2 regions of the Neobacillus sp. NPDC093127 genome follow, and region 1 is predicted to be linked to the other one. Evidence: a T-box and tRNA genes for the amino acid it is inferred to sense, from the RefSeq annotation. Region 1 holds a T-box; the other holds one or more tRNA genes.
The links. A T-box is a leader RNA that pairs with one kind of tRNA and senses whether it is charged. The one in region 1 lies ahead of argS (arginine--tRNA ligase), so its partner is inferred to be a tRNA-Arg.
Positions count from the first base shown of each region.

Region 1 (8,332 bases):
CACCATTAAGGCGATCGCATACAGAAGGAAGTACCATTGAATGCCTCCTATATGTTCTTTTGCTGTGTACAACGGCAGAAAGGAGGCAATCCCGCCAAACGTGACTGTCAGAAAGAACATCAGCATCGATGGTCTCAGTGCACTTTTTTCGTACAAATCCAGCTTAGCATTTGTTTTTTTCGGTTGTGGTTCAACTTTTTTGTAGCTAATTCTTGAAGACAACAGAAAAGCAATCAGTCCTAAACCGGCACAAATTAAGAAAAAGAATTGAAATGATAGGCTCCCGTTGGTTAAGGCAAGCCCCAGCGCTGGACCGAAAGCGAGCGCCAAATTTCCCGACAAACCATAATACCCCATTCCCTCGCCTCTTCTTGATGGAGGGATTAAATCGGTTGCGATTGTTCCCGACGCAGTTGTGGAAAATCCCCAGCCTACCCCTTGCACCACACGCATGGCAAAAAGAAGCGCGATACTCGTTAGGAACCCAAATGACCCTACAGAAAGGACAAAAATCGCTAAACCGATTAAATAAACAAAGCCTCTCCCCTTTGTTTCAAGCGCATGCCCTGCAATCGGACGCAGAAGCAGGGCTGAGAAGGTAAAGATTCCGACAACAACGCCAATTAATTGATCATTTCCGCCTAATTGTTCAACAAAAAGGGGAATGGTCGGCAGTGTCATCTGAAAGCCAAGAAAGATAAAAAAGTTAGCAAATACAATAAGAACAAAATCCTTTGTCCAGATCTTTTCCTTAGGTCCTTCATTAATCATCTGTTTATCCATTTTTGCAGAGGACTTCCTTCCTATATAAATGAAAAAACGTCTCTACGGCTAGTAGAAACGAACTTTCATTAGATTGTTTTTTTACGATTGGGTCTTTTCTATCACACGCTTCATGGCTTGAATTTGTCCTAAGTGCAGCGACTCATGGAAGACTGCAAAGTTAGCGAGTTCACCAAAGGTTTCTTGACCAAGGAACGGTGTTTTTAGTTTTTCACTGAAACTCTCTGCTGGAATTTCTTTAATCCTTCCTAATTGCTCCTTAAGCTCCGTTGACAAATCTTGAACCGATGGAACGTCACCATTCCAATCAGCCGGTTTCGTGCCAGTCGCAAATAACTCCATATAGTTTGCCGGCAGATTTGTTGATTTTTTGGGAAAACCGAACATAAATTGTTCCGTGACAGTTAATGCATGGCCAATGTGCCAGTGAATCGTATTGTTAAATCCCTCAGGCTGTACATCAACAAGGCTTTCATCCAGCGAAGCTACATTTTTCAAGAAATAGTTCCTCGTTAACTCAAAGCTCTTAAATAGTAATTCACTCATTTCAAATTTCCCCTTTCTAATTTTCCTAGCTATAGTTTATACCATATTAAGCCAGTTTTGAAACAAAACGAACTTACATTTCTTCCGGTGCTTCAACGCCTAATAACCGCAAGCCTTCTTTAAGGACAACCGTAACACTGTAAACAAGTGCTAAACGTGCAGGCTGCTCCGCACTTTCCTCAAGGACTTTTACTTCGGCGTAATATTTATTGAAGGCTTGTGCAAGATCGACTACATATTTAGCAACCTGTGATGGGTCTAGATTTTCACTGGCCCGTTGAATGGCATTCGGGAATTCGATAAGCATGCTTATTACCTTCCACTCTTTTTCCCAAGTAGTATGGCAGTTGGCAGGAGGTACATCCGCCTGCCATTTTCCTTTTCGTAAAATTGAGCAGGCCCGGGCGAACGTGTATTGAACATATGGACCTGTTTCGCCTTCAAAGCGGAGCATTTCCTCTAAGGAAAATTCAATATCGTTCATCCGATTGTTCTTTAAGTCGTGAAAAATAACGGCTCCAACGCCCACCTGTTTGGCCACCTCATCTTTATTTGCCAGGTTTGGATTTTTTTCTTCGATATTATGTCTCGCCATCGCAATCGACTCCGTTAACACCTCTTCGAGTAAAACTACTTTCCCCTTCCGTGTCGACATTTTCTTGCCGTCCTTTAACATCATCCCAAACGGAACATGAACCATGTTCTCTGCCCACGGATAACCCATTTTACTTAACACGGCAATCAACTGTTTAAAATGAAGGCTCTGCTCATGGCCAACGACGTATAAGGATTTAGCAAAGTTGTAATTTTCCTTGCGATAGAGGGCGGCCGCCAAATCACGTGTCGCATAAAGTGTCGCACCGTCTGATTTTTTAATCAGGCATGGCGGCAGCTCCTCATTAGTCAGCTCAACCACCTGGGCTTGATCGGATTCTACCAATAATTGTTGTTCCTCAAGCAGTTGAACAACTCGGTCCATTTTATCATTATAAAAAGCCTCACCAGCATATGAATCAAATTGGATGTTCATCAACTCGTATATCCTTGAAAACTCCTTTAATGATTCATCACGGAACCATTGCCAAAGCATTAACGCTTCCTCGTCGCCATCCTCGAGCCGTTTAAACCAGCTCCGGCCTTGGTCTTCAAGCGATGGGTCGGATTCTGCCACATCATGGAACTTAATATAAAGTGCGAGTAGCTCCTTAATCGGGCTTTGTTTTACCTTCTCGACATCACCCCATAGTTTATAGGCGGTAATTAACTTCCCGAACTGTGTACCCCAGTCACCAAGATGATTAATTTTGATTGGTTTATAACCGCACTTTTCTACGATGAGTGCTAACGCGTTACCAATAACGGTTGAGCGCAAATGCCCCATTGAGAATGGCTTGGCGATATTCGGTGACGACATGTCAATTGTGACATTTCCGCCGCCCCCGAATTCATGGGCTCCGAAATGGCCTGTTTGCGTGATAATTTCACTGACTGCCTTTTCCGAAACCAACTTTTTATTTAAAAATAGATTTAGGTACGCTCCCACCACTTCTGTCTGTTCGAAAATTGGCGATTGAATCTTTTCACCTAGTTCTTGGGCAATCATATTTGGGGATTTCCGTTTTAATTTTGCCAACGTAAAACACGGAAAGGCTAAATCACCGTGCGACGCGTTTTTTGGTTTTTCAATCATCAGTTCCAGTTCATCTGCTGAAATTTCTTGTTCAAGCAGTTCAAACAAGATGGCGGCAAGATCCTTTTTAAAATTCATGCTATAGACCTCCTTTATTGTTAGAAAACAAAAAACCCCCGCCTCTATAAAAGAGACGAGAGTTTGACTATCCCGCGGTACCACTCTAATTGTTCAAAAAGAACCAGCTTTCCCTTTGTAACGGAGTATTCTCCGGCATACCCTACTTGGTTTCGGGTTTGCATCTCAAAAGTGCGCTTCATTATCTAATCTGTATCAGGCTCACACCACCCCCGACTCGCTAAAACATCCTCGATAACTACTCTCTTTTTCATTGATTTTTCCATCTTGATTATCAGTTATTATACTGGAAAGATAAGGATTTATCCAGTCACTATTGAATGTTTTTTTTAGGCAATCCTATTAGTAAAGGAGGGATTTATATGGCGAGAAGAAATAAAATACTTGTTCCGGAAGCGCGAAGTGGATTAGATGCGCTTAAAGCAAAGGTCGTTCAATCTGCGAGCCCGGAAAATGCCAAATTTGAAGCAGCCGAAGAGGTCGGCGTTCCATTGAAAAAGGGCTACAATGGAAAGCTTACATCCGAACAGGCCGGAAAAGTCGGCGGCAGGCTAGGCGGCAGCATGGTTCGCGAGCTTGTGAAAATGGCTCAGGAAAACCTAAGTAAGAGACAGTGACGCTTGGGATCTATTTTGTAGATCCCTTTATTGATTCGATTACCAACTATTGGATTCATTTTTCTCCCTTTCGAATCGGGTTTTGCATCCAAATACCCCTTATTAGATTCATCTTTCTCCTTTTCGATTCGGGTTTTATGAATTACTCTCCACTTTGGACCCTTTACTCTCCGGTTCTGTGGATTTACTGTCCGGTTTTGACTTTTTACTGTCCACTTTTCCTCTTTTACTGTCCACTTCCCTAAATTCACCCGCAAACTCACGAAAAAGCCAGGCGGGGAGCCTGGCTCAGGTAACTTTCCCCTTTACTATCTGGGATAGGGCCCTTTTTGATTGAAGATTCCTTCCAATAACTCCTTTTGAATGACCTTTTTAAAAGGACTTTGTGATTTACTCTCCACTTTGGACCCTTTACTCTCCGGTTCTGGGGATTTACTGTCCGTTTTTGACTTTTTACTGTCCACTTTTGCCCAGTTACTATCCACTTTTCCTCTTTTACTGTCCACTTCCCTAAATTCACCCGCAAACCCACGAAAAAGCCAGGCGGGGAGCCTGGCTCAGGTAACTTTCCCCTCTACTATCTGGGATAGGGCCCTTTTTGATTGAAAATTCCTTCCAATAACTCCATTTTATTGACCTTTTTAAAAGGACTTTGCATTCAATACCCCTTATTGGATTCATTTTTCCCCTTTTCGATTCCGGCTTTGCATCCTATACCCGCTTTTATGGGAACACTCCGTAATAAATGAGAAAACACTCAAAAATAGAAAAACGACTTAAGTCTTAAACTAAGTCGTTTTAGTCTTTTTTTGAAGACCTTTCAAAAGAAACACCTTCATAATCTCAGCGATCTGCTCAGAACTCAACGGTTCGTGGTTCCTTTCCCAGTCATACACAAGGGCAATATACATTTTTAATAAAAGAAAGCTGGTGACTTCTGTGTTAGCTGCAGGAATGGCTCCTTTAGCAATGGCGGTCTCAATTTTTTGCTTTAAATAGTCGATAATCTCATTTTCAACATGCTGGAGCATTTCCGAAACCGCTAAGGTCCCCATTTCCGCTTCCTCTTGAACCAGCTTAATCATGAGCTGGTGCTGGGAGCGGTATTCTAATAATCGGTACAAAGCGCGATGGACATTTTCTGTAAACGGTAATTCCGGCTGAATGGCTGAGTCCGCCTCGACAATCATTTCCTTCACCAGCGAAGAAATAATCTCCTCAAACAATTCTTCTTTATTTTTGAAAAAAGTATAAATGGTTCCCTTTCCGACATTCGCAAGCTTCGCAACCTGATCCATGGTCGTTGCTTTATAGCCAAATAACGAAAAGGATTTTGTCGCCGCTGCAACAATCATTTTCCTTCTGTCGGGTGCCATAAAACCCACTCTCCCTATTGACTAATTTAGTTTTTCGGTCAAGATCATCTAATTTCACTATAGCATAGTCAATATTTCGTTTCAATTTATTTGGAAAGCTTTTGGAAATCAGAAAAACTTTTCTGCATAATGGGCAATACTAGCCAAACGTTTGATTAAATCCGGATCAGAAGGTGTTATACTAATCAATCATTTGATTAAATGGACGCCGGAAATGTACTATACTAATCAAACGTTTGATTAATTACAAGCTTTATGGGTAAAGCAAACTTATCTTTTCTAACGATCACTCAATGATTAATATAAATGAAAAACCACGGCACCTTTTTGATTCGTGCCATGGCTTCTATCGTCAGTATTTTTTACTTATCTTGCTATTATGGAACTAGATTTCTTTAAAACAAATGACAAGCAACCCAATGATTTGGTTTCGCTTCTTTCCAAATAGGTGTTACTTGTGCACATGTATCTGTTGCCATAGAGCATCGTGTTCTAAACCTGCACCCACTTGGCGGGTTACTTGGACTGGGAAGATCACCACTTAGAATAATACGATTGCGCTTCTTTTCAATATCAGGGTCTGGGACCGGGACAGCTGAAAGCAAAGCTTGGGTGTATGGATGAAGAGGCTCCTCATATAAATCGTCGGAGGTAGCTAACTCTACTATTCCCCCAAGATACATGACACCCACACGATCACTTATATGTTTGACCATCGAAAGATCATGGGCAATAAATAAATAAGTTAATTCCTTTTCCTTTTGAAGCCTTTTCATTAAATTAACAACCTGTGCTTGGATGGATACGTCTAAGGCACTAATCGGTTCATCCGCGATGATAAATTCCGGCTCAACAGCGAGCGCCCTGGCAATCCCAATTCTTTGCCGTTGGCCTCCTGAAAATTCATGTGGATACCTGTTTGCATGGCTTTTATTCAATCCTACTGTTTCCAGCAGGCGGAATACCTTTTTCTGTCGTTCTTCTTTAGTTGCTGCCAACCCATGAATATCAATTCCCTCAGCAATAATATCCGCTACTGTTTTTCGAGGATTAAGCGAAGAATATGGGTCTTGAAATATCATTTGCACTTTTCGGTTAAATTGTTTTAACTGGGAAAGATTCTTTTTCCCGTGAACCTGTTCCCTTTGAAATAGTACTTCTCCATCAGTAACGTCATACAATCTCATCAAAGTTCTTCCTGTTGTTGATTTACCACATCCAGATTCCCCGACTAGACCTAGAGTTTCCCCTTTATAAATCGTAAAGGAAACATCATCTACTGCTTTCAGCACTTCATTCTTACCCGTTTTAAAATACTTTTTAAGATTTTTGATTTCCATTAATGGTTCTTGCTGAAAGGGTGCTTTTTCGTTCTGTTTCGTTGCCGGACTTTCTACCACTTTTATTTTCTTTCTTAAAAAATCTGATCGCTCCATTTTTGGCGCTTTTCCATGAAGCAGCCATGTAGCCGCATAATGAGTTTCTGAAATTTTATACATCGGTGGTTCACGAAGATAATCAATTTTTAATGCGTGTTCGTTTCTTTCAGCAAAAGCATCCCCTGTTGGTGGATGGAGTAAATCTGGAGGGGTTCCTGGTATAGCAGCAAGCTCCCCTTTCGTTTCCAAATTAGGCATTGAACCTAATAATCCCCATGTATATGGATGCTGCGGGTTATAAAATACTTCTTCGACTGTCCCGGTTTCAATAATCTTTCCGGCATACATGACGGCCACTCGATCGGCAATGTTGGCAACTACCCCTAGATCATGGGTTATGATGATAATCGATGTATCCATTTTCTTTTGAATATCTTTCATGAGATCTAAGATTTGCGCTTGAATAGTTACATCTAATGCTGTTGTCGGCTCATCAGCAATAACCATTCTCGGATTACAAGCAAGAGCAATCGCAATGACAACCCTTTGCCGCATACCACCCGAAAATTGATGTGGATATTGGTTTACCCGCTGTTCAGGATTCGGTATCCCAACAAGCTTCAATAAATCAACTGTTCGTTGCTGTGCTTGCTGCTTATTTAGTTTTTGATGGGTCATGATACTTTCAGCGATTTGCTTTCCCACTGTCATCGTTGGGTTTAAGGCTGTCATTGGGTCCTGGAAGATCATCGAAATTTCCGAACCTCTTATTTTTTCCATTTCTTTCTCAGAAAGGTTCACTAAGTTTTTCCCTTCAAAAAGGATTTCTCCCTCTTCAATTTGAGCAGTTTTGTTAGGTAAAAGTTTCATAATGCTTTTCGATGTGACCGATTTTCCCGAACCAGATTCCCCAACAATTGCTAGCGTTTCACCCTTTTTTAAATAGAGATTAACCCCTCTGACTGCCTGAACTTTACCGGCATACGTTTGAAAAGAAACATGTAGGTTGTTGATTTCTAGTAATTTATCCACAATGTCTTCCCTTCCTCTCTCCTAATTAAAAACTCCAGAAATAAGCCGGTTTTTATCCACTTATAAATTGGTAACCGTTTCACCGTCAATTTTTTCATTATGATGCTTAACTAGCTCAAAATTGGCCTCAATCCGTCCGATCCGGTCCTTTCTCGCGTTTAGTACCGGTGCATTTACATATTGATCTAGTATTTGATAAATGGATTCGTCACCAATTTTTAGTTTCTTTAATACTTCCATTGCAACGACGCTTACTGCTCGCGCATTTCCATCCTCTGCCTTAATGATAATACCGAGGCCTAAATCCACTACCCCAATACATTGAACACCCTCTGCTCCGCCTTTTGCGACAATTTTCCCATTGAAAGCAGCCATTAAATCAGTATCAAATCGGTCCGTTCCGCCTACCATTTCTGGATGCTTCATCATCGCATTGCGAATTCTTTCGAGTGCCTGTGCTCGTTCGCTTTGCTCCCAAGCATTTGGATTTGCTAAGCGGGCAAACCCTAAGGCAGTATTCCTTAATGGAAGTCGATGGACAGGAACACCGCAACCATCAACGCTGATGTCAATTTTCTCCTTCGAATATTGACATACATCCTCAATGGCATGTAATATCCGCTGTTGATGAGGGTGCGTCAACTCTCGATAACTACTTACGTCCTCATTCATGTGGACCACTGCCGTTAACATTCCCGAATGTTTCCCTGAGCAGTTACTATAAACAGGTGTAAGCTCGCCGCCCGCTTTCATTAATGCATTATAGCTTTCAATATCCCTTGGAATATGGGTTCCACATTGGAGACTGTTTTCTTCTAAATGAATATGGTT
Region 1 is NZ_JBIVOP010000015.1:12,094-20,425, forward strand. It holds gene ACIQCO_RS19295 (MFS transporter) at 1-783, opposite strand, end outside; gene ACIQCO_RS19300 (DinB family protein) at 865-1,329, opposite strand; gene argS (arginine--tRNA ligase) at 1,403-3,097, opposite strand; T-box leader at 3,146-3,360, opposite strand; gene ACIQCO_RS19310 (alpha/beta-type small acid-soluble spore protein) at 3,460-3,714, shown strand; gene ACIQCO_RS19315 (TetR/AcrR family transcriptional regulator) at 4,503-5,090, opposite strand; gene ACIQCO_RS19320 (ABC transporter ATP-binding protein) at 5,486-7,501, opposite strand; gene ACIQCO_RS19325 (asparaginase) at 7,562-8,332, opposite strand, start outside.

Region 2 (8,332 bases), on a different contig from region 1:
AGGTTATCTCTAATTCCTGTGATGCCTTTATCGCATCATCAAAAAACATTTCATAAAAATCGCCCAAGCGAAAAAATAAAAAGGCATCTTGATAATCTGCCTTCACGGTTAAATATTGCTGTATCATCGGCGTATAAGCAGCCATAATGACCTCCACGGTTAAATTCATTTCGAGTATCTTCGACAAACTATTATATCATAAAATGTTGGTGTCAGGCACTCGTCGATTGAAGGGTTTTATTAGCGAATCAAAAATACCAACAAACTTTTAGAAAAGAACCTTTCTAAAAATTCCAACTTCCTCTCACCATAACATGTTAAAATAATTGTAAGGGTGGTGAAATTATGGAGTGGTTTAGCGGGAGTTACAAAAATTATGATTTTCAGATGTTTTCAGCAAGTCACCTTGTTATCCTAACCATCTTAATTCTATGCTCTTTAGCAATATTTTTATTTAGAGATTGGCTAAGTGCTAAGAATTGGAGAGGCACTGAAATCGGTGTCGCTATTTCTTTAATAATAATGGAGACTGCTTATCACTTATGGCTGATCGTAAATCGCAGCTGGCATGTCAGCGACGCCATCCCATTAGAGTTATGCAGTATCAGCCTGATTTTAACGGTTCTCTTGTTGCTGACTAGGATAAAATTAATTTACGAAATCTTATTATTTACAGCAATACTTGGCGCATCTCAGGCATTAATCACACCACTATTAAATTATGACTTTCCACATTTTCGATTCTTCCACTTCTTTTATACTCATTTAATGATCATTTGGGTGCCGCTCTATTTTACTTGGGCAAAGGGGTACCGGCCGACAATCTGGTCGGTAGTAAAATTATTTGTCTTTTTAAATGTTTTGATGCCGATTATTATGGTCATTAATAAGATGGTTGACGGCAATTATATGTTCTTAAGTCACAAACCCGACAGTGCCAGTCTATTAGATGTTCTGGGCCCTTACCCTTGGTATATCTTATCCATGGAAGGTTTATTAATAACGCTAAGCTTGATTGTTTGGTTGATTTTCCGTGAAAAGACTGCGAAAAAAACGGAAGTGGCCAAGAACCTTCCGCTGCAATAACATCAACTTGTTATTGACCTTTTTCGATTATATCATTATAATAATAAACGTTCCTATAATGAGTCCCAATAGCTCAGCACGTTCGAATATGCTTCAACGAATTTGCTACAGCGTACTGATCGAACCACTTCTTGAATAATCTTTCTGAGATCAGGACGGGTTTATCTTATTGTGTGTCTAAAACAAAATAAATAAGTCTTTACTTGTCCCAATAGCTCAGCAGGATAGAGCAACAGTTTCCTAAACTGTAGGTCGGAGGTTCGAATCCTCTTTGGGACGTAAAAGAAACCCTGTTATATCAAGGGTTTCTTTTTATTTTAACTTTTAAAAAAGCAATAATTTTTGGTAATGGGGGTCGGATTGGGGCAGGTATTATCCCAAAATTACCAATCATTTTTTTCTTCCTTAGGCACCAAAGATACGTGTTGTAAATCAGCTACATAATAAGCAACACGATATACTTTCATCATCATCATCATCATTCTTCTTCTAATTCATTTTTTCCCTCGAATTGTGTATTTACCAATTTACAAAACATTTACTTATCAACAACGTGGAGTTAACAAGTTTGAGTTATCCTATCCCTAAGATAGATTCTTCTTAAGGGGGAATTATTGTGAAGAATTATTTTTTTACAGCAATTCTAATAATCCTATTGTTTATATTGTTCGTACCTGTTAGAGAGGCCTTGGAAGAAGCATTTAGAATATACTTTTATTTTTGATATATTTATTGCAAAATTTCTGTCAAAAGCGAATTAACTTAATGCTTTATCTAATTTATTCTTAGTGCTTGAATCCCCTGATAACCAAAATAAACTCCAAATATAATTAGTGAAGTACCGGAAATAATAGAAATCGCAATTAGGGTTTTTACATTTAAAAGCCTCCTAAAACCAGTAGTAAGGGCTGCAACAAAGATGTCCCAAAAAATTAGACCAAGGAAGATCATGCTGCTATAAATCAAAAGTGATTCCGTTCCATTTGTTTGAGCAGTTTTTGCCAATACGGATCCATAGATCCCCAACCAAAAAAGAATGGATAATGGACTGGTAATCGACATAATAAATCCAGTAAGAAAGCATTTAAATAAGGAATCTTTTTTTCTGCTGTATGTTAAGGTGAGTGTATTTGCATTTTTAATACTTTCAAATCCAGAATAAATAAGAATAAATCCTCCAAACAGCCACAGGAAGATTTGTACAATAGGAATCCCTAAGAATTGAACCATTCCTAAATAAACCATAAACATAAAAATCCCATCAGCAATCATCGAACCTACCCCCACAATCCAAGCATGCCAGAACCCATTCTTGATTCCTTTATCCAAGCGAGCGGAATTGACCGGGCCAATAGGGGCAGCTAAAGTAAATCCGAGGATTATATAACCAGCCAAAATACTTATACTCAAAAAAAATCACCTCGCATCACATTAGGGTCAACTTGTACATTTTATGAATGAAACGGTGATTCATGTCCATATAATTTGTAATACTCCACAGTTATTTGGGAATTTGCTCGTTAAAAAAACATGAAAAGGGGCTATCTAAAAATAGACAACCCCCTTCCTCTTTTATCCGTGCGCCCTTTCTTAGAGCATATCAATAGATTATCCAACACTAACGAAAAATAAAAATTTCCTTACCGTAATCCTATCCTTTTTGGCTTTTCTTCTTCCAAACCATTTTTTCCATGATAAAGGCAATTACACCAATGATCGCTGCTACTAATAAACTAACAAAGAAGCCCATTCGTATGCTCTTCTCCATGAGGGTTCCACTTACTGCAGCAAGAATAAGAACTAAACCTAAAATTGCCAACATCTTTCCACCAAACTTTATGTCCAAAATATGAAAGGCAGAAATAATGATAAAGGACCAGTTGAAAAGAATTAAAATCCCTGCAGCTGTTGTGATGTATTCATAGATTTTCCCAGGCAACAGCAATGCTGTGACAATTGATGCAATTAATCCAATCGTTGCCAGGGCTAATGAGGGAAGTGGCAGTTCTTTAAAGTTTTTTAGCTTTTTAGAAAACCACGATGGTGCATCACCACCTTCAGCGAGTGTTACTAAAAGTGTGGTTACCCCAAATAATGAAGCGGTCATGGTTGAAAATCCTGCCAATATAATCGCTGCATTAAATACATGGGGGAAAAAGGCAAAATGATATTTATCTAATGCCGTAACAAAAGGACTCTCTTTTTCAGTAAATGCCCCGTGTGCAGCCATAAAGACTGCAAGACCAATTGATATAACATAAATAATCACCAATACAATCAACATGATAATTCCCGCTTTGGGTGCATCTTCCTTCTTTTTAAGTCTCATGGCCATTAGTCCAATGACTTCAATCCCTCCATAGGCATAAAAGGCATAAATTAAGGAGGACCAAAAACCTTTGTACCCTTCAGGAAATAGTTCTTTTGCTGAATGCGGAAAACCAGGATGTTTCACATTCCCATGCAGCCAGCCAAAAACGGCTGCAGCTGCGATAATAATAAACATAACAATAGCAGCTGTTTTAATAATCGCTAATACATTTTCTACTTTATCAAACCCCTTATTGCCTGTTAAAACAACCACAATGGAAAGAATCGCATACCCCGTCGCAAAGAGCCATAGTGGGACATTGGGAAACCAAAATCTTGAAAGAATCGAGAGTGCGGTTAGTTGGCTGCCCATAATCAGGATGTTTGAGCACCAGTAATTCCATCCGCAGCTAAAACCTGCCCATCGTCCGTAGGCTTTGTTTGCGTAGTAGCAAAACGATCCATCTTGCGGGTCCTCTGCTGTCATTTTGGCTAATAGATTGTAAACAACGTAAGTCCCTAAGGCTGCTAAAATAAATGAAAAGACAATAGACGGGCCAGTTACTTTAATCCCAATTGTGGAGCCAAGAAAAAATCCAGTTCCAATCGTGCAGCCCACTCCGATTAAAGACAATTGCCACCAACTTAAATTTCCTTCTTCACCGCCTTTACTCTTACCACTAGGGATGAAAAAATCCATGTGATGCCTCCTTATACACAAATATCCTATGAATACACTATAAATTTCACTTTAAGCAGTTTCACTCGAATTAGTATTGTCTAATAGAAACGGGATAATGCCTTGAAAAATAAACCAAACATTAGGCTGCGATTCTTGTAAACCAATACGTTTACTTGGTAGTAGATAAAAAAAGAATGGCAGTGTGGAAAAAGGTAAATTCTAGTCTGAATCAGCCTTTTTTAAAACTTACAAAACGTCAAGTAAGTTACAAACAATATAAGAATTGGTCTTAATTTTTCCCAAAAAGGTTTTTTTGACCAAGAAGATAGTCTATCATGAAGTAGATGTGATTTTACTTTAAACAGGGGGAAGCCGAATGAAAGCTATTCAAATGTCGTCCTTTGGGGAACCTGAAGTGTTAAAACTAGTAGAAGTTAAAGAACCGGTACCGGCAGAAAACGAAGTACGGGTAAGGCTTTATTATGCCGGCGTCAATCCAGCAGAAGCTTATATACGTGCGGGAGGTTATGCCTTTTTCAATCCTGACATGCCTTATACCCCTGGATTTGATGGTGCAGGTGTGGTGGATGAGGTTGGCCCGGGTGTCACTAGGCTCAAGACCGGCGATCGGGTATTTGTCGCCTCCACAATGTCAAAAAGAAAAACGGGAACATATGCGGAAAAAGTAGTTTGTGATGTGGAAGCTGTACATAAATTGCCTGAAACAGTAAGCTTTGAGCAGGGAGCAGCACTTGGCATTCCTGTCACGGCTGCCTATCGCGCACTTTTTCACCGGGCACATTTAAAACCGGGAGAAACGGTATTAGTCCATGGGGCTTCCGGCGGTGTAGGTACTTTAGCTGTACAACTTGCTAAATATGCAGGTGCACAAGTAATCGGAACTGCCGGCACAGAAGAAGGCATGGATGTAGTAAGAAAATCTGGTGCTGACGCCGTCCTTAACCACAATCAGACGGGGTATTTGGAAGAAATCCCCTCCCTTACAAACGGTGCTGGCGTTGATGTTGTCATTGAAATGCTTGCCAATGTCAATCTAGAAGAGGATTTAAAGCTGGTCAACAAGTTCGGCCGGGTGGTCGTAGTAGGCAACCGCGGAGCATTGGACTTCAATCCCCGCTTGATAATGGCCAAAGAAGCCGATGTCCTTGGAATGGCCGTTTGGAATGCACCAATAGATGAATTTAATGAAAGTTTGATTGCAGTTGAAGCAGCACTGAATAATGGAGGTCTTCAGCCATTCGTAGGAACAATCCTGCCGCTTGAAGAAGCAGCCAATGCACATATCCAGATTTTAAGCAGCAGAACAAAAGGTAAAATGGTATTGGAAATCGGAAAAGACTAAAGAAAAAAATCGTTGAATCCCTTATGTCTAGGGATTTTTTTGTTTTTTATTTTTTAAAAAGCCGCCATTATATTATACAGTCAATTCAATAAGATTTCCTTCTGGGTCCTCAATAACACTCTCATAATAACCATCTCCAGTGACACGAGGACCGTTAATATGGCGATAACCATCATTTTTTAATCGGGCTGTCATTTGATTAACGGACTCCCTGCTTCCTAAAGAAATGGCAATATGAGCCCAGCCTATCATATCACTCTGTTTTTTCTCATCAATCCCTGATTTACGCATAATCTCTAATCGTGTTCCAGAATCAAAAGTGAGAAAATATGATTCGAATTTCTTCTCTGTATTATGATACTTATTGTTTGACTTACCATAAAAATACGTTTCATAAAACTCTTTCATGACTTCCAAATCATTGACCCAAATAGCTACATGTTCAATTCTCATCTCTTTTTCACTCCATGAGAACTCAAATTTTTTGATTCTTTATAATTCGATTTGTTTAATGATTCTTGCTAGTTCGTTTTTAGTGAGGTAACATCTTAAGGTTTGATTAATTTTTTCTCATCTTATTAATCATTTAATCCCTTTCCATTGAGAATTTGCTGCCTATATTTTTCAACCCTTGACTCCCGAGTTTTGGATTGTTTGGGTGCAGAAAAATAAAGAATGTATGCTCTTTGCCGTCCCGGCGTTAATGCTTCAAAGGCAGTTTTCAAGGCAGGGAGTTCATCGAATTTATTTTGTAATTCTTCAGGAATTATGTATTCTGTCGTCTTCTTAAAATTCACTTCCAAGCCGGCTTTTTCAACTTCAATGGCTTCATAAATATAGGCTTTCAAAATGGTTTCCATTTCAATTATTTCTTGAAGATTGGTAAACCGAATCTGGCGCGCTGCCTGTACATTCTCCGTTTGTTGGATTAGAATCCCATGGGTATCCTTTAATAAGGCACCTTTGTTAAACAGAAGTGCACAATATTCTTTAAATCCATGGATTAAAATGATGTTTTTTTTCTCAAACGTGTAACAAGGATGCATCCACTTAAATTCTTCGGTCAGCTCACAGTCAAGAACGACATTTCTCAGCTTCTCATATTCTTCCTTCCACTTTTTAGCTTTACTTAAAAATTCGTCAACCTTAGGATTCAATCCACTCTTTGTCATCAGGGAACACCCCTCTTCAATTTTTCGATTCCTGACAGTCAAGGATGATCATTCACGATTTCTAAAATTCTTTCTGTCACTTTTTGGCTTTACTTGAATATTCATCAACCTTGGGATTCATCTACTCTTTGTCATAATTCCATTTTAACTTATTTCATTAGTTTTTTAAAACGAAGCCGCTATCATTATTTTTCAATGGGGATCTTTCATCATTCTGACGTTACCACCTGCAACATTTCTCCCCTGTCAATAAAACTCCCAGTGAATTCATGAGTTAACTTTCCATTCTCATTAAAAATAAACGTTTTGTTATCATGCAAGACCTCTGTATCCTTTTTTTCAAAATGAACACCTAGTGTATTCGTTAATTTTTGTATTTCACCCATATTCCCTGTCAGCATTTTAAGGTAGGACCTATCGAAGTTCATTTTTTCTGCATGGAGCTTCATTGCTTCGGGTGTATCATTCTCGGGATCTAGCGAAACTGACACAAGTAAAAGTTGATGTGGATTTATCGCATTCGTTTTAATATCCTGCTGCAGGCTGCTGAAATTTCCCAATAAAATTGGGCAGGCATTTGGATCTATGCAGTTTAAATAGGTGAACGTCATGACAACTTTTTTCCCTAAGAGATTTTGTTTCGTCACTGTATTCCCGTTTTCGTCTAGTAGCTTAAAGTCAGGTAAGGCCAGCTGACTTGTGACCTTATGAGCGTTCTCTGCCGTCTTTACCTCGATTGTAAACTGTTTTTCAACCTCCATTTTTTCCCCATTATGCACTACGCTGATAGTTGCCACCCAGTCACCCTGCATCGGCAAATTGACTGAACCGATATACTTGCCATCCCCAATTTCTTCAGCATGAATGGGGAGTGTTCCGTGGTCCATATTTTTCATATTCAAATCCGCAGTTACATTGGCACCATTTACGGGTTTTCCTTGTTTGTCGACCACCTTAAACTGGATCGCCATCGTTTTTCCTGGGGTAAATGTTTTGGGTGTCGAAAGCTTCACGCTATAGGTATTTGTATTACTGCACCCAGCCATAACTATAAGAAAAATGCTCATTATGAAAATTGCCATTCTACTCAATTCGCTCGACCTTTCAGAAAAATGATTGATCATTTTTCGGTTAATTTTCATCTGCTTGTTTAGTATAGTCTCTCAGCATTTTTTAAACTATGAAGTACTTCACTTATTAACTGGCTATCTTCGAAAAATGTTGAAAAAATTTACCGCTTTCTTCAGCCTTCACTTGAGCCCTATTTATTTATAGACGCCAAAATAAAGAACAGATTGGAACCTTATCCAATAAAATAAAACTAGCTAATTATTATTCTAAGCAATGACCCATGTAATTAAGGAGTGGTCATATGGGTATTATTACAGGTAAAGAGTTCATTGACCGGATCAATCGGCTCAATTCTGATATTTGGTTAGACGGAGAAAAGATTGAAGAAAAACTATCTGTTCATCCCGCTTTCAAAGGACTCATTCGGAGCAAAGCATCGCTATATGATTTGCAGAATGAACCAAACTTAAAGTCCAAGTTGACTTATCAAACGCCCGATACAGGAGAATCAATCGGAATGTCCTATCTGCAGCCAAAAACAAAAAGAGATTTAAAGAAAAGAAGGACGATGATCGAACTTTGGGCAAAACATACGAACGGGATGATGGGGAGAAGCCCCGATTATATGAACACTGTGGTTATGGCCTT
Region 2 is NZ_JBIVOP010000001.1:284,365-292,696, forward strand. It holds gene mutS (DNA mismatch repair protein MutS) at 1-145, opposite strand, end outside; gene ACIQCO_RS01435 (YwaF family protein) at 346-1,086, shown strand; tRNA gene ACIQCO_RS01440 (tRNA-Arg) at 1,292-1,365, shown strand; gene ACIQCO_RS01445 (LysE family transporter) at 1,861-2,496, opposite strand; gene ACIQCO_RS01450 (amino acid permease) at 2,738-4,096, opposite strand; gene ACIQCO_RS01455 (NADPH:quinone reductase) at 4,455-5,441, shown strand; gene ACIQCO_RS01460 (VOC family protein) at 5,514-5,894, opposite strand; gene ACIQCO_RS01465 (YdeI/OmpD-associated family protein) at 6,020-6,613, opposite strand; gene ACIQCO_RS01470 (SCO family protein) at 6,823-7,680, opposite strand; gene hpaB (4-hydroxyphenylacetate 3-monooxygenase, oxygenase component) at 7,986-8,332, shown strand, end outside.
Region 2: it has a tRNA-Arg gene. The T-box ahead of argS (arginine--tRNA ligase) is inferred to sense a tRNA for this amino acid. The anticodon was not compared.